DNA from 3 places in the Bradyrhizobium sp. UNPF46 genome. Region 2 is predicted to be linked to each of the others. Evidence: predicted binding sites of a transcription regulator. Region 2 holds the regulator's gene; each other region holds the start of a gene.
The links. Region 2 encodes LexA, which represses DNA repair genes until DNA is damaged. Its sites were predicted from a motif close to TGTTCNNNNTGTGTTCNG; they were not measured.

Region 1 (7,565 bases), on a different contig from region 2:
AAGCCGCACTGGTCGCGACATAGCCGACGGCGACCGCGTCAAGATGGGCGCTGAACTGTGCTGCGAGCGAAATCGAGCCATCGATTGCCGGACGCATGGGACGTTCGGTTGGGATGTGGACGAGAATGTCTTTGTACATGGGGCGCCTCCGATGAAAATCCGGGGGCAGTTTTTCACTGCCGGAAGGACCCGCGTTGAGCTGCATCAAATGCGAGGACGGACCTTGCCGCGCGCATTCTTTGCCAAGATTTAATCGGTTGGACGGGACGTCGTAAGGTGACGGTGTCCATGTTGGATGCAAGGCGACACCTTCCAACATGGATATTTCGACATGAACGATCGCGCCAATTCCGACACCCCGACGTCCCGCAAGATCTTGAGGCCGCGCCGGCTCGCGCTGCTCGGCACCGTGGCCGCGCTCGGCGTGGCCGTGCTGGCGGCCTCTCCCGGCTCTTCGAAGTTCGGTCCGGGTTCCTTCATCGCACCGGCCCAGGCCGCGGAATCCGCCGCGACGCCGCCGGGCTTCGGTGACCTCGTCAGCAAGGTCAAGCCCGCCGTCATCTCGGTGCGGGTCAGGATCGACCAGGACAACGACCAGAGCGCCATGCTGCAACAGAACCGGATGGACCAGGACGAGCAGACGCCGTTCGACCAGTTTTCGCGGCAGTTCGACTTCCGCTTTCCGGGCGGCCCGAACGGCATGCCGCGCCAGCGCCATCAGATGATCACGGGCGAAGGCTCCGGCTTCTTCATTTCCGCCGACGGCTATGCCGTGACCAACAACCACGTCGTCGATCATGCCGCCTCGGTGCAGGTGACGATGGACGACGGCACCAGCTACACCGCGAAGGTCGTCGGCACCGATCCCAAGACCGATCTCGCGCTGATCAAGGTCGACGGCAAGAAGGATTTCCCGTTCGTCAAGTTCTCCGACCAGAAGCCGCGCATCGGCGACTGGGTGGTCGCGGTCGGCAATCCCTTCGGTCTCGGCGGCACCGTGACGGCCGGCATCGTCTCGGCCAGCGGCCGCGACATCGGCAACGGTCCCTATGACGACTTCATCCAGATCGATGCGCCGATCAACAAGGGCAATTCTGGCGGTCCGGCCTTCGACATGAGCGGCAACGTGATCGGCGTGAATACCGCGATCTTCTCGCCCTCCGGCGGCTCGGTCGGCATCGGCTTCGACATTCCGGCCTCGACCACAAAGCTCGTCGTGGCGCAGCTGAAGGACAAGGGCGCGGTGACCCGCGGCTGGCTCGGCGTGCAGGTGCAGCCGGTGACATCGGAGATCGCCGACAGCCTCGGCCTGAAGGAGGCGCGCGGCGCCATCGTCGACAATCCGCAGGATGGCAGCCCGGCGGCGAAGGCCGGCATCGAGGCGGGCGACGTCATCACCGCCGTCAACGGCACCGCGGTCAAGGATTCGCGGGACCTTGCCCGCACGATCGCGACCCTTGCGCCTGGCAGCTCGGTGAAGCTCGACGTCTTCCACAAGGGCGACAGCAAGACGGTGACCCTGGCGCTCGGCGAGTTGCCGAACGAGCAACAGGCCAAGGCCGATGTTGGCAAGGAACAGTCGAGCCCCGGCACTCCGCGCCTCGGTCTTGCTCTGGCGCCGGCCGGTGAGGTCCAGGGGGCCGGCCAGAAGGGCGTCGTCGTCACCGAAGTCGATCCGCAAGGGCCGGCGGCGCAGCACGGCATCCGGACCGGCGACGTCATCCTCAATGTCGGCGGCAAGGCCGTCGCCAATGTCGGCGAGGTCCGGTCGGAGCTGGCGCAGGCCAAATCGTCCGGCAAGCGCAGCGTGCTGCTGCAGGTCAGAAGCGCGGAGGCGACGCGGTTCGTCGCGGTGCCCCTCGCCTGAAGCAAACGACGCTTCCCACTTATTCAAAAGGGCGGCCCTCGGGCCGCCTTTTCCTTTCGCGTTCAGGAGAGGGGGCGGCCGCCGATAACATTCTCGTTAACGGCAGGGATGGTGACCCGGTTCATACGAAAAAGCCGTGTTCGGCCGCCACAGTTCCGAACGCTCGTCAGCAACGACGCTGCCGAGAGATTGCAAGCGTGGAACTTCGAACTTGCGGCCGCTTTGTGGAACTCGCCGGTGGTTCGAATTTGATCGGTGCCGACATGGATCGATTGAAGCTCTCGCTGAGAGGTGCGCTGCTCGCGGCGCCGTTCGTGCTGTGGGGCGGAAACGCGCTCGGTCGTGACGACGGCCGCTATGCGAGTTCGCCCCTCAAGCCCTGGTTCGACAGCCTGCGCAGTCACCTCGGGCCGTGCTGCTCGGACGCCGATGGCTTTGCCGTCTCAGATCCCGATTGGGAATCGCACAACGGACACTATCGCGTGCGCCTCGACGGGGAGTGGGTCGACGTGCCTGATGAAGCCGTTATCACCGAGCCGAACCGCGCCGGCCGCACCATGGTGTGGCCGGTGAAGACTGCGTTCGGGGTCTCGATCCGCTGCTTCATGCCGGGCAGCATGATCTGAGGCGTGCAAGCCTCAACGCTTGCTGGATTTGCGCTTAGACGATGTCCTGGCTGTCTTCTTGGTCGTCCGCTTCTTGGACGCTTTTTTCTTCGTAGCCTTCTTCGTGGTCTTCTTCGGGACCTTCTTGCCCTTCTTGCGCGCCTTCGACAGTCCGATCGCGATCGCCTGCTTGCGACTCTTCACCCGTCCGCCACGGCCCTTGCGACCGCTCTTCGCCGTGCCCTGCTTGTAGCGCCGCATCTCGCTTTCGACATCGCTGCCGGAGCTGCGCGAGTAGCGGCGTTTCTTTGCCTTGCGTGCCATGCATGTTCTCCCTTGGCTAAGGAGAACCATTCGACACGGGCATCGTTCCGAAGCCCGCACCCGACGTTCCGGGCGCATGCCGTGACCTAGAGCATTTTCGGTTCTGATTGAATCAGAACCGAAGCTCTAGCTTCTTGTTTTGACGCGTTTTCTTCACGCGAACCGGTATCCACTCGAAAACGTTCTAGACTAGAAGGAATTCGCCAGCTCGATCTCTGCTTCCAGCACCTGGATGCGCCGTGCGGCCTCGGTGAAGGACAGATCGCGCGCATATTGTGCGGGCTGATAGGCCTCTTCACTCAGCCGTTTCAGCTTCAGCCCCTGGGCCCGGGTCATCTGCTCGGCGAGAAAGACCCTGGCGTTGAATTGACCTTGAACCTGCATCTGACATCTCCATCCCGAAATCCTGGCTTGACTATATGTTCTTATTTTGTTCTAACAAGCCATGGACAACAGAATTAATGAAATTCGACGTAAAATCAGCGCCTTCAGACTGGAAATGGCCGAGGTCGAGGCGGCCGTGCGTGCTTCCATCAACGGCGATCGCGATTGCACCCGGCAGGCGCTGGCGCAGATGGATTTGCGCCGGAAGCTCAATCTGCTCATCGGCGAATGGAAGACTGCCGGTGGCGGCGATGTCCTGCCTGACGTTCGCAATCGCGCCCGCCTTCGTCTTGTGAAGCCCGTCGGCAGTTCCGGGCGCGGGATCTCGCGGCGCTGAAGCTTCGAGGGGGAGGGCGTCGTGGAGGAAGACCCGGACGCTTACCGGATCCTGAGGTTACGCGCCGAGATTCTCGAACTCGGCTCTGCCATCCGGCAATTGCAGCGTGCGGGTCTCGATGATGCCGCGGCCCAGCTGCTGATCGGACGCAAGCGGGCGCAGCTCGAGCAACTCGTGAAGACGGACTCTGCGAGCCGCGGGCTCAGCCTCGGAATGCGCCGACCGCAATGAGCTGACGCCGGCGCCCGTCGATGCCGCGGGCGCCGAACAATCATCGCGACAAAAAGGCCCTGCGTTGCCGCGGGGCCTTTGATGTCAGGTGGCGTGAGCTCGCTTGGTATTGCAGCTCACTTGGTATTGCTCATGCCCTTGCTGTTCTGGTTCGTCATGGTGCCGCCCTGGTCTGAACCGGGACCCGAACCGCCCTGGCCTGAGGGATCTGCGCCCTTCGACGACTTGGTGTTGGCGCCGGTGGTCTGCGATGACGACATCGAGGATCCATGTTTGGCCTTGTGCGACTTGGCCTGCGCGGCGAGCGGGGCGGCGGCAAGGCCCGTGGCCAGCACTGCGGTGAGAACGAGCTTGGTCGTTGTCATGCGGGGGGAACTCCCTGGGTTAAATTGACGCAGGCAGCCAACCGCCATTTGCCGCAGGAGTTCCCGACAAAGGTCCTGCCGCGCTTCACCGTGCTTCAAGATTGCTTGTCCTCGACGAGGATGAACACGACGCCGGTGAGGGCCGCGCCGATCGCGAACGTCGTCACCAACGAGAGGGCGAAGACAGTCGCGGCCTGGCTTCCACCGTGATTAAGCAGGCCGGCGACGGCGGGATTGCAAAGGATCAGCGCGAGACTGAAGACGAGGCCGAGGGCCGCGCCCATCATGGCATGCGTCATCAGCTTGATAAGACCGCTCGCAGAGATCAGGTCGGACGACTTCTTTGCGCGCATGGGAACTGCATCCCGATCTGCCGGGCAACGCCCCTGGGTTTGGCTGGTTCCAAATGAATGAAGGAATTGTCATCCCCGGCTTCATCGGACGTTCATGCCGGGCTTGCGAGGATGGGCACGTCAAAACGGGAACACTCGCTATGGGTAAGGTTGTCTTTCTTTACCGGTCGCTGGCCTACCGCAACGCGGCCGCGGACATTCTGCGCAAGGCTCGCAAGCTACCGCTCGGCGCGGAGCGAAGCGCGGCTCGCCGCTATGCCAGGGCACTCCGGGATCTCGCCTGCACGGAGGCCTGGCTCGAAGGCCGGGTCGCGCGCGAACCGCGGATGGCGCAACGAATGATGGCGTCCGGCTAAGCTCCTTGCCTTCCGGTCTGGCCGGAAGGCACACCTCGCTTCGCCTCCTGCTGCCCTGTCTCGGCGCGACCGTTCGCTCGAAAACGTCTAACCCGATGCGCGCTGCAATTCCGCGGAGCTGGCATCCTCGAACTTGCCGGATGGGCTCGCCGCCGACGTCTTGCGTGTCAACGGCACCTCCAGACGGCATAACAGGCCTTCAGCTCGCCAGTCGAACTGCGCTTGTCCACCGAGCTGCGACTCGACGCTCGCAAGCAGGCTCCGCGTGCCGAAGCCGCGGGATTTCGGAGTCATGACGAGCGGACCGCCGGATTCCTCCCAGCTCAGCGTCAGCAATTGGTTCTCGACCTGCCAGCGGATCGCGAGCCGTCCCGACCTCGTCGAGAGCGCGCCGTACTTGGCCGAGTTGGTGAACAGCTCGTGCAGCGCGAGCGCCAGGGTCTGGGCCGTCGTCGGCAGCAACTGGACCTCCGGACCCGCCAACACGATCTGGCCGCCGAGTGAATAGGGCGCAAGCTCCTCATCGATCAGCCTGGAGAGCTCGGCACCCTGCCAGCTCGACAGCGACAGGATGGTGTGCACACGCGCGAGCGCATTGATGCGGCCCTCGACGGCATTGACATAGGCCTTGACCTCGTCGGCGCGGGTGAGGCGCACGATCGATTGCGCCAGCGCCAGCGCATTCTTGGCGCGATGATCGACTTCCCGGGCCAGCAGATTCTGCCGTTCCTCGGCACGCTTGCGTTCGGTGATGTCCACGGTGACGCCGCTTACGCGCACGACGCGACTGCTGTCGTCCACCGTCGCCGCCGCCGTGCCGACGCACCAGCGCACCTCGCCGTCGGGTCGAATGATGCGGAATTCGGTCTCGTAGGCTCGCGTGCCCTTGTTGAATTCGGCAATCGCCTTGCGCAACTGCTCGACGTCATCGGGATGCAGCAACGCCTGAACGTTGGCCGGGTTGACCGCGAAGCTGTCGGGGCTGACGCCAAAGATGCGATATTGCCCCTCGTCCCACATCCAGTCGCCGCTGATCCAGTCCCAATCCCAGGAGCCCATCTTGCCGGCGGCGATCGCCATGCTGCGCCGCTGCTCGCTTTCACGCAGCTTCGCGGTTGAGTTCTCCAGCTCCGCCGTGCGTGCGCGGACGCGATCCTCGAGCTCCCGATTCAGCCGTTCCAGCTCGCGGGTCTTGCGGTAGAGCTCGGCAAACACCTTGATCTTGGCGCGCAGCACCTCCGGCACGACCGGGACCGGCACGTAGTCGACCGCGCCCATCTCGTAGCCGCGCAAGCGGTCGATGTCGCTGACCTGGATGGCGGAGATGAAGATCATCGCGGTCTTCTGGAAGCGAGGATGCTCGCGGATCATCGCGGCGAGCTCGAAGCCGTCGAGCTCGGGCATGCAGACGTCGACCAGGATCACCGCGATCTCGGTCTTGAGCAGCACCTCCAGCGCCTCGCGTCCGGACGAGGCGATCACGAGGTTCTCGTCGAGATCCTTCAATATCACCTCGTAGGCGAGCAGCTTGGCCGGCTGGTCGTCGACGAGGAGGATGTTGACCTTTTCGTGGTCCATTCGCGGATCCAAACTCAACGGTGCAGCCACATGCGGATCGCAAGCAGCAATTGATCGGTGTTGACGGGTTTGGCGAGGTAGTCGGACGCGCCGGCCTCCAGGCATTTTTCGCGGTCGCCCTTCATCGCCTTGGCGGTCAGCGCGATGATCGGAAGGCGGGCGAAGGCCGGGTTCTCGCGAATGACGCCGATGGTTTGGTAGCCATCCATCTGCGGCATCATGATGTCCATCAGCACGATGGCGATCTCCGGGTTGGACTCGACCAGGGTCACCGCCTCGCTGCCGGTCGTCGCCGTCAGCACCTTCATGCCGCGCCGTTCCAGCACGCTCGACAGCGCGAAGATGTTGCGGGCGTCGTCGTCGACGAGCAGCGCAGTCTTGCCGATCAGATCCTCGTCGGAACTGTTCAGCTTCTCGAGCATGCGCTGCTTCTCGATCGGAAGTTCCGTGATGACGCGGTGCAGGAACAGCGCAGTCTCGTCGAGCAGCCGTTCCGGCGATTCGACGCCCTTGACCACGATGCTGCGCGCCATGGTGTGGAGTTCCGCATCCTCCTCCGCCGAAAGCTCGCGGCCGGTGAAGACGACGACCGGAATGTTGGACAGCGCCTCGTCGTTGCGGATCTGGTCCAGCACCTCGAAACCGCTCATGTCGGGCAGGCGGAGGTCGAGCACCACGCAGTCGCAGGGCGACTCGCGCAGCGTCGAGAGCGCGCCGGCGCCCGTGTCGGTCGTGACGATCTCGATGTCGTCGTGATGCAGCAGCTCGCGGATCGAGAGCTGTTCGGCTTCATTGTCCTCGACGATCAGGAGCCGCTTGCGCCGCGGCCTTGCATATTCCTTGATCTGCGTCAGCGCGGCCGAAACGCCTTCGGTCGTCGTCGGCTTGTTGACGAAGGAGAACGCGCCGCGCGCCAGCGCATGCTGGCGGTCCTCGTCGAGCGTGATGATCTGCACCGGGATGTGACGGGTGAGCGGATTGTGCTTGAGCTGGCTCAGCACGGTCCAGCCGAGCATGTCGGGCAGGAACACGTCGAGCGAGACGGCGCGCGGCTGGTATTGCTTGGCGAGCTCCAGCGCCTCGGCGCCCTGGGCGGCAACCAGCACCTTGAATCCCTTGTCGCGTGCGAGGTCGACCAGCACGCGCGCATAATGCGGGTCGTCCT
Region 2 (7,565 bases):
AAAGACAGAAATACGGGGCTTCGTCATGAGCGGTCGCCGCGAAGGTAGGGGGATGATTAAGCGCAATCTTTGATTGCGCAAAGCATGCGGCGCGTCCTGCGTCAAGCGGCGGCTAAAGCGATCGCTTCATTCGAACGAAGGCGTGCTCTCCGCGTTATGAAGGGTCAATTGGAGAAACCCCATGCAGAACATCGCAGAGCATATGGAAGTCATCGGCGCCGACGGCGTCCATGTCGGCACGGTCGACAAGGTCGAAGGCAATCGCATCAAGCTGACCAAGAAGGACAGCGGCGAGGGCAGCCACAAGGGCCATCATCATTTCATCGACAAGGGGCTCGTCGCCGGTGTCGAGGGGAACAAGGTGCGGCTGTCCGCCAAGGCGGATGTCGCCGTGACGATGGAAGAGGAAAAGTAGGGCGCTCCCTCTTCGTTCCCGGTCTGTACCGCTATTCGCCCCGCCGCACGTTCCGGTAGCCTCGGCGCCCATCACGTCGCGTTAGGTGCAGGGGTATGGCGGAGCCGGGCCGGCCAGTGCGGTCCCAGGGAGTTGCCGGGACGTGGCCGGTCGGCCGCGCCGCGCCCGCCGGCGGCTTCGTCCCTGCGGGCTTCGGCATCTGGCCCGCAATCGTCGAAACGCTACGGGAATGGGCCCGCGCCGAAGCCGGCCCCGGACGGCTGCTGCCGTGGGTGCCGGTCGCCTTCGGCGGCGGCATCGCGCTCTATTTTGCTGCCGATCATGAGCCGGTGCTGGGGGTGGTCGCGACGACGGCCATCGCACTGCTGCTTGGCGCGGTGCTGTTGCGGCGGAGCCGGCTGTTCGCGCCTGCGATCATGATTGCAGCGCTCGCTTCCGGCTTTGCCGTGGCGACCTGGAAGACGGCGCGCATCGCGCACACGGTGCTCGCAAAACCGCTTTATTCGGTGTCCTTGGCGGGCTTCGTCGAGACGCGCGACATCCGTGAGCGCACCGACCGCTTCGTGCTGCGCGTCACCGCCATGGAGGCGCAGCGCAGCGACGTCAAGCTCGAACGCGTCCGCCTCTCCGTGCGCAAAGGCACCGCGCCCGAGGTCGGCAGTTTCGTGCAGCTCAAGGCACGGCTGATGCCGCCGCTCTCGCCGGTCCGCCCGGGCAGCTACGACTTCTCGCGCGACATGTTCTTTCAGGGCATCGGCGCCTCCGGCTTCGTGATGGGCGGGATCACGGCTTCCGTGCCGCCGGACGCCGGGGGCTTGCGGCTGCGCTACGCCGCCTTCATGCAGGGCCTGCGCGATGCGATCGACGCGCGCATCCGCGCAACGCTGGAAGGCGACAACCGCGCGATTGCAACGGCGCTGCTCACCGGGCGGCGCGATGCAATCTCCGCGCCCGTCAACGATGCCATGTTCATCTCGGGGCTCGGACACGTGCTCTCGATCTCCGGCTATCACATGGCGGTGGTCGCGGGCGTCGTGTTCTTCGCGGTGCGTGCGCTGCTGGCGCTGATCCCGGGCCTTGCCGTCGGCTTCGCCATCAAGAAATGGTCGGCGGCCGCAGCATTGGTTGCGGCCGCGTTCTATTTGCTGCTCTCGGGGGCGGAGGTGGCAACGCAGAGATCGTTCTTCATGACCGCCGTGGTGCTGATTGCCGTGATGGTCGATCGCCGCGCCATCACCTTCCGCACGCTGGCCGTGGCGGCGCTGATCGTGCTCGCGGTTGCGCCGGAGGCGCTGGTGCATCCGAGCTTCCAGATGTCTTTCGCCGCGACGCTGGGTCTCGTTGCGCTGGTGCAGATCGGCATGCCGAACCTGTTTGCCGCGCCCGATCATTCGGCGACCGCGCGCGTCGCGCTGTGGGGCGGCCGCGAGATCGCGATGCTGTTCCTGGCCTCGCTGATCGCAGGGCTTGCGACCACGCCCTATGCCGCTTTCCACTTCCACCGCGTCACGCCCTACGGCGTGCTCGCCAATCTCGGTGCGATGCCCGTGGTCTCGGCGCTGGTGATGCCGGCCGGGCTGCTCGGCCTGCTTGCGGCGCCCTTCGGACTCGACGGCGTGTTCTGGTGGCTGATGGGGATCGGCATCGACTGGATGGTCGCGGTGTCGCGCTGGGTGGCGGCATTGCCGGGCGCGGTCGGCCGCATCCCGGCGTTCGGCATCGCGCCGTTGATCGCAGCGAGCCTCGGCATCATCCTGATGGGCCTGTTGCGCACGCCCTTGCGCTGGTGCGGTGCCGTGGTGCTGCTGGCCTCCATCGCATGGGGCCTGTCGGTGCGGCAGCCCGATATCCTGATTGCCGGTGACGGCGCCAGCGTCGCCGTGCGAGGCGGGGATGGGCGCCTGCACCTGATCAGGACGGGCAAGGACAATTTTCTGCTGAAGGAGTGGCTCGCGGCCGACGCCGATCCGCGCGATGCCGGCAGCGCCTCGCTGGCTGTGGGCATATCGTGCGACGAGGCGGGTTGCGTCACGCCGCTCGCCGACGGGCGGCTGGTGGCGCTGGCCTTTCGCATCGACGCGTTGGTGGACGATTGCAGCCGCGCTGCCCTGGTGGTGAGCTCGCGGCCCGCGCCGACCGATTGTGCGGCGATGGTGGTGGACCGGCCGCGGCTGGTTCGTCAGGGCGCGCTGGCTCTGACGCGGCGCGGCGACGGCTTTTCGATTGAGGCGGTGAGGGCGAGGGGCACGAACCGGCCCTGGTCGCCGGCGGCCGCCGGCGATGGAGATCTCGAAGCAGGCCTCATGCCGCGGCCGGCGGTTCCGCGCAGCAAGGATGCGACCCCATCGGAGGCCGATGTTCAGGCCGAGGACTGAGCCCTGTCAGCCCGTCGGCAAGGGCGCGATGGGCGACCGGCTGTCGGCGATGATCTGCGGCTTGTGCTCGCGCTCGACGACCGGCTGCGTCACCGGCAGCTGCAGCACGGTTGCGCGCTGGCCTTCGACGAGCTGCGTCACCAGCACGTACTTGCCGTCAGGGAATTCGATCGCGTCATGATGACGATCGGGAATGTGCGGATCGATCTTGCCGAACTTGCCGACGCGGGAATTGACCGTGCGCGTCCAGATCCAGCGATTGTCGTAACGAACGTTGTCGGCGAAGGCGAGCTCCGTTCCCGGCAGCAGGCAGACCGCAACGGAGAGATCTGCTTCGGAGGCGAAGCCGCGCGTCGAGGTGCCGCGGAACGTTGTCGTGACGATCGTCTCGCCGACTTCAGCGGGGCGCGTCGCGACGGCATGCAGGCTGTAGTCACACATCGGGTTGCTCCTCATGCGAAGATGACGACCCGCACCTCACTTGGAGGCACAGGCCTCGGAGTGGAAGCACGCAACGCTCTGCTTGGTTGTAGGCAAATCTACGGCTGCAATCCGCGCGCCGCGATCACATTATCTTTCCCGACTCGCATGGGAACAATGCCGGCTTCCGTGCATTCTGCAGGCATGCGTTGCGGCGGTGTCCGGATATCGCCGGCGCGATTGCGGGGCTGCGATAGCAATGCGCATTTGCCCGCGCGCTGCCTCCTCGCAGCGAACGGCCCGACCAGCGAGCGGCTCGACGCTGATGCTGCGATCAGCGCCGGCGCGCTCCCTTCAGGACGATCTGGCGCATGGCGGTCGCCTCGGCCGCGATGCGACATCGTTTCGCGCGACCTGCCGCGGAGGTCGCCATGGAGGAGGGCCGGACAGTCTGCGCAGAACCAGAACGACCATCCAGCCGGGGCGGACCATCATCCGCTCCAATCTTCTTGATCGGCGCTGCCGACCGAAGGCGCGTAAACGGCGCCGGAGAATTCCGTATCGAGTTCTTACGGACTCAGTACTTCCGGTAAAGCCCGATCAGCTTGCCCTGAATCTTCACGCGGTTCGGTGGCAGGATACGCACCTCGTAGGCGGCATTGGCAGGTTCGAGTGCGATCGAAGCGCCGCGGCGGCGGAAGCGTTTGAGCGTGGCCTCCTCGTCGTCGATCAGAGCCACCACGATGTCGCCGGTATCGGCGCTCTCGTTACGCTGGATCAGCGCCATGTCGCCGTCGAGAATGCCGGCTTCGACCATGGAATCACCGCGCACTTCGAGCGCGTAGTGCTCGCCGGAGCCGAGCATGTCGGGCGGCACGCTGATGGTGTGGCTGCGGGTCTGCAACGCCTCGATCGGCGTGCCGGCCGCGATACGGCCCATCACGGGCACCGCCACGGGCCGCTCGCCCTCGTCCGCGGGCAAGCTGGAGCTCGCGCGGACCTTGCCGAGATTGCCCTCGATGACGCTCGGCGTGAAGCCGCGCCGGTTGCTGGCGGCAGCTTGCAGCTCCGGCAGCTTGATCACTTCGATGGCGCGGGCACGATTGGGCAGGCGGCGGATGAAGCCGCGCTCTTCGAGCGCGGTGATCAGGCGGTGGATGCCTGACTTCGAGCGCAAGTCGAGCGCATCCTTCATCTCGTCGAAAGAAGGCGGCACGCCGCTTTCCTTCAAACGTTCGCTGATGAACCGCAGAAGCTCGTATTGTTTGCGCGTTAACATCTCGACCAAAGTCCCCCGGTTGATGTCGTTCGATTCCGAGACGATGAATTCAGCGATAAGCCGCTACATCCTCGAAACAAATCATGAACGGACACTATATGTTCGATACATGTTCCGCAACTGCTTAATTTACCGTGAACGAAGCGAAACTCGCGGAATGCGTGTGCCACGCAGTTCAGGCGGGGAGCCGCAACACCTCGCAAGGGCTGCCGGCTTCGGCCTTCGGCGCAAACGGTGGGCGCACGAGAAGTACCTGTGCCGCAGCGAGATTCGCAAGCAGAGAGGAGTCCTGGTGGTTGACGGGAATGGCGATCTGCGCGCCGTCCTCGCGCGGCTCCAGGCGGGCGCGCAGATAATCCTCGCGCTGGTCGTTGGCGCCGAGATCGCGGCCGAGCACGGCGCGCTCGCGACGATGATGAATCACGGAGCGGCCCGACAGCGCGCGAATCAGGGGCACCATGAACAGGAAGGCGCACACGTAGGACGACACGGGATTGCCGGGCAGGCCGATCACGCGCATGGCGCCGAGCCGTCCGTGCATCATCGGCTTGCCGGGCCGAATCGCGATCTTCCAGAACGACATCGCGATGCCTTCGTCCCGAAGCGCCTGCTGAACCAGATCGTGGTCGCCGACCGACGCGCCGCCGGTCGTGATCAGGATGTCGGTACCGCTCTCGCGGGCGCGCCGGATTCCGGCGGAGGTGGCTGCAAGCGTATCGGCGGCGACGCCGAGGTCGATGGTTTCGGCGCCCTCGCTGCGGGCCAGCGCGTGCAGGGCGTAGCCGTTCGAATAGACGATCTGGCCGGGCCCGGGCGTTGTGCCTGGCCTCACCAGTTCATCGCCGGTGCCGAGGATCGCGACCTTCGGACGGCGGCAGACGGCAAGGAGCGGGTGATTCATCGCCGCGGCCAGCGCAAGATCGCGCTCCGTCAGGCGGGTTCCCTTGCGCAGGAGGATGTCACCCTCGCGGAAATCGACGCCGGCCGGGCGGATGTGCCGTCCGGTGATCGCGGCCTCCTTGATCGTGACGCTGTTGCCTTCCGCAACGGTGTCCTCCTGGATCACGACGGCGTCCGCCCCGTCGGGAACGACGCCGCCGGTGAAGATCCGCACGGCTTCGCCGGCGCCGACCAATCTGGCGAAGGGACGTCCCGCTGCGACCTCGCCGATCACCGTCAGCCTGGAATCGATCTTCGCGGCATCGGCCGCGCGTACGGCATAGCCGTCCATCGCCGACATGGCTTGCGGGGGCTGCGTGCGTCGCGCCGCGACGTCCTGCGCGAGCACGCGATGATAGGCTTCGTCGAGCGAAACCATCTGTTCGGGCAGCGGTTCGGCACCCGCCAGCACCGCAGCAAGGGCTTCGGAAACCGGCATCAAGGCCACGGCAAGACTCCTGCTGAGCACGGCGGTAATGGGCGGCGAGAGTTCTAGCCGAGTGCAGACGCAAGGCAAAGCAGCACCGGAGGATGATTTATCCTGCGTGATCTCCGCGGAGGAGGAAGCTCAACTCCGCCGGGGCATGATTCAGGAGCCGAGAGAGATCGGGAGGAGGGCGGCCATGGCCAGGACGAGAATGCCGAGCGCCATGGTCGGCATCGGTCAGCTTCCCGTCGGTCCGTCAGGAAGCGCGACGTCGGGCGCTTGGGGGCCTTGATCCTTGTCGGGGAGCGGATCGGCCTGCGACTTCAGGTCCGCGGCCTTGCTGATCAGCTTGGCGGAAAGGTCCGAATCCGAGGTGGTTCTTGCGAATTCGAGCAGGAGAGAGGCTTGCTTGGTGAGATAGGTTTTGCCCAGCACGTCGATCAGTCCGATGTAGAAGTCCCAACGGACTCATGAGTCCGAAGGGGGGCAAACCGTTCCCGGAACTCTGTACAAAAATGCACAAAGTGATCAGGTTCCAAATTTTCAGCAAGTTTAGTTCCGGCAAGCGTGCTCGCAACTGGCCTTCGGTGGCGTCGGGCTGGCTTTAGATGCCTAATGCCTTCAGGGCGTTCCCCACGTCGCGCGGCGACGTCACGTGCACTGCCGTCAATCCACGCGCCCGCGCTCCCTCAATGTTCTCGGCGAGATCGTCGAAGAACACGATGCGCTCCGCAGGCACGCCGATCGCGGCCACGACATGGTCGAAAGCCTCCGCGTCCGGTTTGCGCAAGCCGATACTGGACGACAGGTACAACTCTCGGAAATGGCCGAGCAGGTCGGCATATTCCCTCGAGAAATAGTCGACATGCGGCCGGTTGGTGTTGGAGAAGGCGTAGAGCGGCATCTGCTTGGCGGCACGCGGCAACAGCTCGGCGATGTCAGGCATCTCGCCGGCGAAGATCGCGTTCCAGCCCTCCAGGAACTGCGCGTCCGAAATGCCGATTCCGAGCGAAGCTCGTAACGAGGTGAAATAATCCGCATCGCTGAGCTTGCCGACTTCATGCAGCCGGTAGGCCTCGTCGCGCACGTAGCGCGCGACGATCGACTCCGGTCTGCAGCCGGCATGCCCCGCCCAGCAGTCGATCGCCTTGGAGAAGTCGATGTCGAGCACCACGCGCCCGAGATCGAACAGAAGCGCATCCGCGCTGCCGGGAGAGAGCGATGTCACCTGCGTCCTTTTCACTTCGGTGTCGGCCGATCAGTATCGATAAGGCTCGTGGTCGAACAGCGGGAACGCGCTGAACACGCTCGGCGCGTTGGTTGCGGTCGCTGGATGCAGGCAGGACTTGTTCACTTCGGCAAACGACGTGGCCCCCAGCAGGCCGAGGCAGCGCAGTACCTCGTCCTCCAGCAGCTCCAGCATCCGCGTGATGCCGGCTTCGCCGGCCGCCGCCAGCGCCCAGCATTGCAGCCGGCCGATGCCGACGAGGTCCGCACCCGCCGCGATCGCCTTGACGATGTCGGTGCCGCGACAGATGCCGCCGTCGACCATGATCTTGGCACGGCCCTTCACGGCGTCGACGATCTCCGGGAGCACGTGCATGGCGCCGCGGCCATGGTCGAGCTGGCGGCCGCCATGGTTGGAGACGTAGATCCACTCGACGCCGTGATCGACCGCGATCAGGGCGTCCTCGGCGGTGGCGATGCCCT
Region 3 (7,565 bases), on a different contig from region 2:
CGACGATGAGATCGGGCCGGATCGCCGCAACCTCCCGCTCATACCATTGCCGGCACGCCCGGATCTCCGGCGTGTTCGGTTTCTGGTGCAGGCGGATCTTTCCGCGCGGCACGAATTTGAAGTGTTTCACGGCGTTGGTGACATAGACCTTCTTGCGGTCGACGCCGGCCTCCTCCAGCGCGCGGTCGAGCATCTGGCCGGCCGGGCCGACGAAGGGATGGCCGGCGAGGTCTTCCTTGTCGCCGGGCTGCTCGCCGACCAGCATGATGTTCGCATTCCCAGGGCCCTCGCCGAACACGGTCTGGGTCGCGTCCTTGTAGAGCGGGCAGGCGCGGCAATGGGCGGCCTCCTCGCGGAGCGCTTCGAGATCGTTGGCGGCAGTCTTGCGTGGCATCGGGGCCTCCGGCCGCTTCTGGGGCTTGTGCGGATCGGTTGCGGCATTGGCGATCATAGCACCGGTCATGCGCTCGGCGTCCTCGATCAAGGGCTTAATGATCGAAGCCTCGGGCAGGTTCCTCCAGTATTTCTTCGGCATCTCCGCCTGCATCGCCTTCACCTTGAGCCGGGCCGGATTGAAGATGCTGGCGTAGTAGCGCCGCCAGGTTTCCTCCAGCCGGTCTTCGCCTGGCGCTTCGCTCTTGCCGACGCCCGGCGTGAACGAGAGTTCGTGGCCGTCCCAATGCGCACAGAGGTCCGGCGTCAGGATCGACCAGGGCATGTCGGCAAATCGCTTGGCGAAGAACGGGGCTGCGAGCGCGACGATGTGATGCTCCGGCTCGAACCAGGCGACGTAATGCGCCGCGCGTTCCCGGCCGATCTCGCGGAAGCGGACGAAGGCATGCATCTTGTGCTCGTCGCGATGAACCGCTCGTGCCATTGCCGTGACCTGCGCGACATCGGCATCGGTCGCGACCTCGATGAGGTCGTGATTGTCCTTCAGTCTGAACAGCAGGCGATACAGGATCGCAAAGCGCTCGGAATCGCGATGCAGGATCGCGGCCTGGGCCAGTTCGACGAATTTGCCCGATACGTTGAAGGTGCCTTCGTTCACCTCGAGGATCGGAGACGGCGGTTGCGGTGCGAACAGCTCGGCATCGCGGCCTTGCACGGTCCAGGTGACATCGGCGGGCTGCACATGATGCAGCACGAGGCTGCGTGCCGCTTTACGCCAGCCGTCGAAATCGGTTTCGGTGTCGAGGGTGATGTACTGCATCAGAAGCCAAACCCCAATTGTGTTGCCTTCGGCTTGAAACGTTCGATCAGCCCGGCCGCATCGAGGCGATGCGGTGAGGGGCGGTGATCGCTGAGGACGATGAACGGCAGCGCCTTGTGCTTGGGCACGTGCAGCCGCGCCAGATCGGAGAGGCGGATCGTGGTGGTGCGCCGCGTTGCGATGATGCGCTCGACCGCCTTGGTGCCGAAGCCCGGCACGCGCAGCAATTCCTCGCGGCTGGCGCGGTTGATGTCGAGCGGGAAGCGGTCACGGTGGCGCAGCGCCCAGGCGAGCTTCGGGTCGATGTCCAGCGGCAGCATGGCGCTGTCGTCGACGATCTCGCCGACATCGAAGCCGTAGAACCGCATCAGCCAGTCGGCCTGGTAGAGCCGGTGCTCGCGCAGCAGCGGCGGCTGCACCAGGGGCAAGGCGCGGCTGGCGTCCGGGATCGGGCTGAAGGCGGAGTAATAGACGCGCCGCAGCTTGTATGAGCCGTAGAGATTGGAGCTGGTGTGGAGAATGGTGTGATCGGAGGCCGCGTCGGCGCCGACGATCATCTGGGTGCTTTGGCCGGCCGGCGCGAAACGCTGAGGCTTTGCTTTCGTTTTTGTTGCGCGGTTCTCCTCGGCTTCGTCCAGCTTCAGCCGCAGCCGGCCCATGGTGCGGCGGATCGCGCGAACGTCCTTCTCCGGCGCGAATTGCTGCAGGCTCGTCTCCTGCGGCATCTCGATGTTGATGGAGAGGCGGTCGGCATATTTGCCGGCCTCCGCGATCAGCGCGTCGTCGGCCTCGGGAATGGTCTTGAGGTGGATGTAGCCGCGGAAATGATACGCCTCGCGCAAGGTTCGCGCGACGCTGACGACCTGCTCCATGGTGTAGTCGGGGCTGCGGATGATGCCGGAGGAGAGAAACAAGCCTTCGATGTAATTGCGCCGGTAGAAGTCGAGCGTCAGCTTGACCACTTCGTCGATGGTGAAGCGGGCGCGCGGCACGTTGGAGGAGGCGCGGTTGACGCAATAGAGGCAATCGTAATTGCAGGCGTTGGTCAGCAGCACCTTGAGCAGCGAGATGCAGCGTCCGTCCGGCGCGTAGGAATGGCAGATGCCCATGCCGGGGGCGGTCGAGCCCATGCCCTTGCCGTCGCTGGAATCCCGCTTCTCGGTGCCGCTGGAGGCGCAGGACGCGTCGTACTTGGCGGCGTCGGCCAGGATCGCCAGCTTGCGTTGCACGTCCATGGTTGAATCCCTTTGATTCCGCTGATGAATCCGACAGCGCGCCAATTCGATTGACTCTTCTGGCGGCGTTAGCTTTATATTAGAACATATCATGAACAAATGAGCCAGCCGCAGGTTCTTATTTTTAGGACCCTCGGCAATCACCTCTGAAGGAGCGGCGTATATGAGCGGCGCACGTATGAGCGCGCTTGCGACCTTGCGCGGCCAGATCGAGCGCATCGAGACGGCGGGAGCCGTGCATCTGCACGAGCGCGTCGCGCTCGGCCACGGCGAGATCGACGGCGTGCTGAAGGGCGGACTTGCGCGCGCGGCGATCCACGAGGTGTTTTGCGAGGGCCGGCAGGGCACGGCCGCCACGGGGTTCGTCATGGGGCTCGCAGGGCGCATCTCGGCGCAGCGGCCCCTGCTGTGGGTGCGGCAGGATTTTTCGGAACTGGAAACCGGCGCGCTGTCGATGAGCGGGCTCGCCGAGCTCGGCCTCGATCCGCGCCGCGTGGTGATGGTGCGCGCCGCCGATGTCGAGAGCGCGCTGCGCACCTCGGCCGATGCGCTCGCCTGCGATGCGCTGGGCGCCGTGGTGCTCGAGCTCTGGGGCGATGTCAGGCAGTTCGATCTCGTGGCGAGCCGCAAGCTGACGCTGGCTGCGCAAGGCTCCGGCGTCACCGGCCTGATGCTGCGCATGGCCGCGCAGCCGCTGCCCTCGACTGCGGAGACGCGATGGATGCTGCGCGCGGCGCATTCGCCGCCGGGGTCCGTGTGGAGCGCCTGGGGCACGCCGCGCTTCGATGCCGAGCTCTTGCGTAATCGTCATGGCCTCTGCGGCCGGTGGATCATGGAATGGAATTGTGATGAGTGCCAGTTCAGTGAACCGTCGACGTATTCTCAGCCTGTGGCTGCCACGCCTGCCGATCGACCGGATCCAGCGGTTCTTTGGGAACGTCGGACTGCATAAAAACAATGAGCCCAGCATCGTCGTCATCAAGGACAACAATGCGCTGGTGATCCATGCCCTGGACGAGACCGCCGAGCGCCTCGGTCTGTATATCGGCCAGCCCCTGGCCAATGCGCGGGCGATGTGCCCGGACTTGCGTGTGTTCGACGCCGACGTCGTGGCCGATGCGAAGACGCTCAGCGACATCGCCGACTGGTGCGACCGCTTCACGCCGCTGGTGGCGCTCGATCCGCCGCACGGGTTGTTCCTCGACATCACCGGCTGCGCGCATCTGTTCGGCGGCGAAGCCGCGCTGCTCAAGACGCTGGTTCGTGCGCTTGCCCGCCAGGGCTTTGCCGTGGGGGCGGCGATCGCCGGCACCTCGGTCTGCGCGCGTACGCTGACGCGGCAGGCCTCCGGCAGCATCGTTCCCGATGGCGGCGAGGCGGCGGCGATCGACCGGTTTCCGGTGTCCGCGCTCGGTGCGGACGAGGCCATCACCACCGGCCTGCGCCGCGCCGGCCTGAAGACCATCGGCGACGTCGCCGCGCGCTCACGAAGCGAGATCACGGCGCGGTTCGGCGCCCGGTTTTCCACGCTGCTCGCCCATGCACTGGGGCAGGGCGATGCGCCGATCAGCCCGCGAAAACCGCTGCCCGATTACATCGTGGAAAAGCGTTTTGCCGAGCCGATCGCGACCGACACCATGATTGCGATGACGCTGTCGCGGCTCGCCGACACGCTGATCGCGTCGATGGAGAAGCAGGGAAAAGGCGCGCGGCGGCTGGAAGCGGCGTTCTTCCGCACCGACGGCGCGGTGCGTGCGATCATGGTCGAGACCGGACGTCCCGTGACGCGCAGCGCGGTGATCGACCGCCTGTTCCGCGAGCGGCTCGATGCGCTCGCCGATCCCCTCGATCCCGGCTTCGGCTTCGACATGGTGCGCCTGTCGGCGAGCCGCACCGAGATCGTGGTGCAGGAGCAGCGCGATCTCGACGCCCATGTCCATGACAATGACGAGCTTGCCGCGCTGATCGACCGCATCGCCGCGCGCATCGGGGGCAAGCGCGTGATCGTGCACCTGCCCGAGGATACTCATATCCCGGAGCAGGCGGCGCTGGCCGTGTCCGCGCAGCATCATCTCGCCGCCGCCATGCAGGCCGAATGGCCCGCACGTGTCGAGAGCGAGCCGCCGCTGCGTCCTTTAAGGCTGTTCGACAAGCCGGAGCCGGTCACCGTGCCGTTCGCGACCGTGCCTGACGGCCCGCCCCATCAATTCACCTGGCGTCGTGCAAAACATGCGGTCGTGCGGGTGGAAGGGCCCGAGCGCATCGCCATGGAATGGTGGCGGCAGGACGGCAAGCAACTGACGCGGGACTATTTCCGCATCGAGGATGCCGAGGGCCTGCGCTTCTGGATCTTTCGCGACGGTCTCTACGAGGGCGAGGTGTTCGACGCCGACGGCAAGCCCGCGCCGCCCAACTGGTATGTGCACGGTCTCTTCGCATGAATACGCTTAGCTATGCCGAGATCGGCATCACCACCAACTTCTCCTTCCTGCGCGGCGGCTCGGATCCCCGCGCCTATGTGCATCAGGCGAGCAAGCTCGGCATTCCCGCGATCGGTATTGCCGATCACAACACGCTCGCCGGCGTGGTGCGGGCCTGGAATGAGCTCGACAATGACAAGGTGGTGCACAAGCCGAAACTCCTGATCGGCGCCCGCATCGTCTTCGTCGACGGCACGCCCGATATTTTTGTGTACCCGCGTGATCGCGCCGCTTATGGCCGGCTGTGCCAGCTTCTCACCCGGGGCAAGCGCGGCGACGACATCACGCGGATCGAGAAGGGCGAGTGTCATCTCGGGTTTGCCGATCTTCTCGAATTCTCGGAAGGCCAGCTTCTGATCCTGACGCTGCCGCATCGTTTCGATCCCGTGCAGGCGCTCGATATCCTTGCCAAGCTCAGGACCAGCGGCGCTGAGGGTGTATGGCTGGCGGCGAGCCTGATCTATCGTGGCGATGACCGGCGACGCCTGGCACAGCTGGATGATCTAGCAGCCAAGGCAAAAGTGCCGCTGCTTGCGACCAACGAAGTGCTCTATCACGATCCCGGCCGCCGTCCGCTTCAGGATGTGCTGACCTGCATCCGCGAAAAGACCACGATCGAAGCGGTCGGACGTAAGCTGGAGGCAAATGCCGAACGCTTCCTGAAGACGCCAAGGGAGATGGCGCGGCTGTTCCGCGATTTTCCTGAGGCAATCGCGGAGACCATGCGTTTTGCGGACAGGATCGACTTCACGCTCGATCAGCTCAAATACCAATATCCTGATGAGCCGGTGCCGCCGGGCAAGACCGCGCAGGGGCATCTGGAGGATCTGACCTGGGCGGGCGTCGACAAATATTTCGGCGGCGAGATCGACGACAAGCTGCGCGCGACGCTCAACAAGGAGCTCGCGCTGATCGCCGAGCTGAAATACGCGCATTACTTCCTCACCGTGCACGACATCGTGCACTACGCGCGCAGCCAGAACATCCTGTGTCAGGGCCGCGGCTCGGCGGCGAATTCGGCCGTGTGCTACGTGCTCGGCATCACCTCGGTCGATCCGACCAAGGTCGACCTGCTGTTCGAGCGCTTCATCTCCAAGGAGCGGCTGGAGCCGCCCGACATCGACGTCGATTTCGAGCATTCGCGGCGCGAGGAGGTGATGCAATATGTCTACCGCCGCTACGGCCGCCACCGTGCCGCGATCATCGCCACCGTCATCCACTACCGTCCGCGCAGCGCCATTCGCGACGTCGGCAAGGCGTTGGGCCTGACCGAGGACGTCACCGCCGCGCTCGCCGACACCGTGTGGGGCAGCTGGGGCAAGGGCCTCAACGACATGCAGGTCAGGCAGGCCGGGCTCGATCCGCAAAATCCCATGATCAACCTCGCGGTCGAGCTTGCGACCGAGCTGATCGAATTCCCGCGCCATCTGTCCCAGCATGTCGGCGGTTACGTGCTGACCCAGGACAGGCTCGACACCTATGTCCCCATCGGCAATGCCGCGATGGACGACCGCACCTTCATCGAATGGGACAAGGACGACGTCGATGCGCTGAGCATGATGAAGGTCGACGTGCTTGCCCTGGGCATGCTGACCTGCATCAGGAAATGTTTCGATCTGATCGATCAGCACAAGGGTAAGCGCTACGTGCTGGCGGATATCAAGGGGGAGGATGACGACGAAGTCTATCAAATGCTGCAACGAGGCGAGTCGCTCGGCGTGTTCCAGGTCGAGAGCCGCGCCCAGATGAACATGCTGCCGCGTCTGAAGCCGCGAACCTTCTACGATCTCGTCATCGAGGTCGCGATCGTGCGGCCGGGGCCGATCCAGGGCGACATGGTGCATCCTTACTTGAGGCGACGAAACGGTCTGGAGAAGGTGACCTATCCCTCGCCATCCCCCGAGCATGGCCCCGCGGACGAGCTCTACAAGGTGCTGCACAAGACCAAAGGCGTGCCTTTATTCCAGGAGCAGGCGATGCGCATCGCGATCGAGGCGGCAAAATTCTCCTCCGAGGAGGCCAACGGCCTGCGCCGCTCGATGGCGACCTTCCGCAATGTCGGCACCATCGGCCAGTACGAGGAGAAGCTGATTGGCAACATGGTGGCGCGCGGCTACGATGCCAATTTCGCCCGAAGCTGTTTTGACCAGATCAAGGGCTTTGGCTCCTATGGCTTCCCGGAAAGCCATGCCGCGAGCTTTGCGCAACTCGTCTACATCTCGTCATGGCTGAAATATCATCACCCCGACGCGTTCTGCTGTGGTCTGTTGAACTCGCAGCCGATGGGCTTTTACGCCCCGGCACAGATCGTCGGCGATGCCCGCAAGAACGGTGTCGAGGTGCGTGACATCGACGTGTCCTACAGCTTTGCGCAGAACACGCTGGAGGAGGGGAGAGGCAGATACTGCGCCGTGCGCCTCGGCTTCCGCCAGATCGACGGTTTTCATTGGCTTGACGAGGATGAAGAGCAGTTGAAGCGCTCTCAGTCGTCATTCCGGGGCGCGCAAAGCGCGAACCCGGAATCCATCGGGCCGCATACGCCTGGCGGAATGGATTCTCAGATGCGCAATTGCGCATCAGAGCTCGACGCTGACGCGTCGCCCCGGAATGACAAGAAGGAAGACTGGGCCGACCGCA

Region 1: a site for LexA is predicted at 3,217-3,234, ahead of UNPF46_RS35370 (DUF3072 domain-containing protein). Genes of this name have one in related genera too.
Region 3: a site for LexA is predicted at 2,529-2,546, ahead of UNPF46_RS33490 (putative DNA modification/repair radical SAM protein). Genes of this name have one in related genera too.

What each region holds. Positions count from the first base shown of each region.
Region 1 covers NZ_LFJB01000113.1:32,681-40,245, reverse strand. The annotation lists gene UNPF46_RS35390 (universal stress protein) at 1-139, opposite strand, end outside; gene UNPF46_RS35385 (Do family serine endopeptidase) at 332-1,867, shown strand; gene UNPF46_RS35380 (hypothetical protein) at 2,131-2,493, shown strand; gene UNPF46_RS35375 (DUF6496 domain-containing protein) at 2,506-2,796, opposite strand; gene UNPF46_RS35370 (DUF3072 domain-containing protein) at 2,986-3,180, opposite strand; gene UNPF46_RS35365 (hypothetical protein) at 3,296-3,517, shown strand; gene UNPF46_RS35360 (hypothetical protein) at 3,539-3,748, shown strand; gene UNPF46_RS35355 (hypothetical protein) at 3,865-4,113, opposite strand; gene UNPF46_RS35350 (hypothetical protein) at 4,209-4,466, opposite strand; gene UNPF46_RS35345 (hypothetical protein) at 4,607-4,822, shown strand; gene UNPF46_RS35340 (HWE histidine kinase domain-containing protein) at 4,910-6,400, opposite strand; gene UNPF46_RS35335 (HAMP domain-containing protein) at 6,415-7,565, opposite strand, start outside.
Region 2 covers NZ_LFJB01000065.1:30,847-38,411, forward strand. The annotation lists gene UNPF46_RS24505 (hypothetical protein) at 1-27, opposite strand, end outside; gene UNPF46_RS24510 (DUF2171 domain-containing protein) at 182-415, shown strand; gene UNPF46_RS24515 (ComEC/Rec2 family competence protein) at 511-2,790, shown strand; gene UNPF46_RS37650 (hypothetical protein) at 2,797-3,231, opposite strand; gene lexA (transcriptional repressor LexA) at 3,788-4,489, opposite strand; gene UNPF46_RS24530 (molybdopterin molybdotransferase MoeA) at 4,665-5,876, opposite strand; gene UNPF46_RS24535 (hypothetical protein) at 6,093-6,290, opposite strand; gene UNPF46_RS24540 (HAD family hydrolase) at 6,460-7,083, opposite strand; gene UNPF46_RS24545 (alpha-hydroxy acid oxidase) at 7,114-7,565, opposite strand, start outside.
Region 3 covers NZ_LFJB01000102.1:17,885-25,449, forward strand. The annotation lists gene UNPF46_RS33485 (UdgX family uracil-DNA binding protein) at 1-1,213, opposite strand, end outside; gene UNPF46_RS33490 (putative DNA modification/repair radical SAM protein) at 1,213-2,448, opposite strand; gene UNPF46_RS33495 (ImuA family protein) at 2,612-3,400, shown strand; gene UNPF46_RS33500 (Y-family DNA polymerase) at 3,297-4,889, shown strand; gene UNPF46_RS33505 (error-prone DNA polymerase) at 4,886-7,565, shown strand, end outside.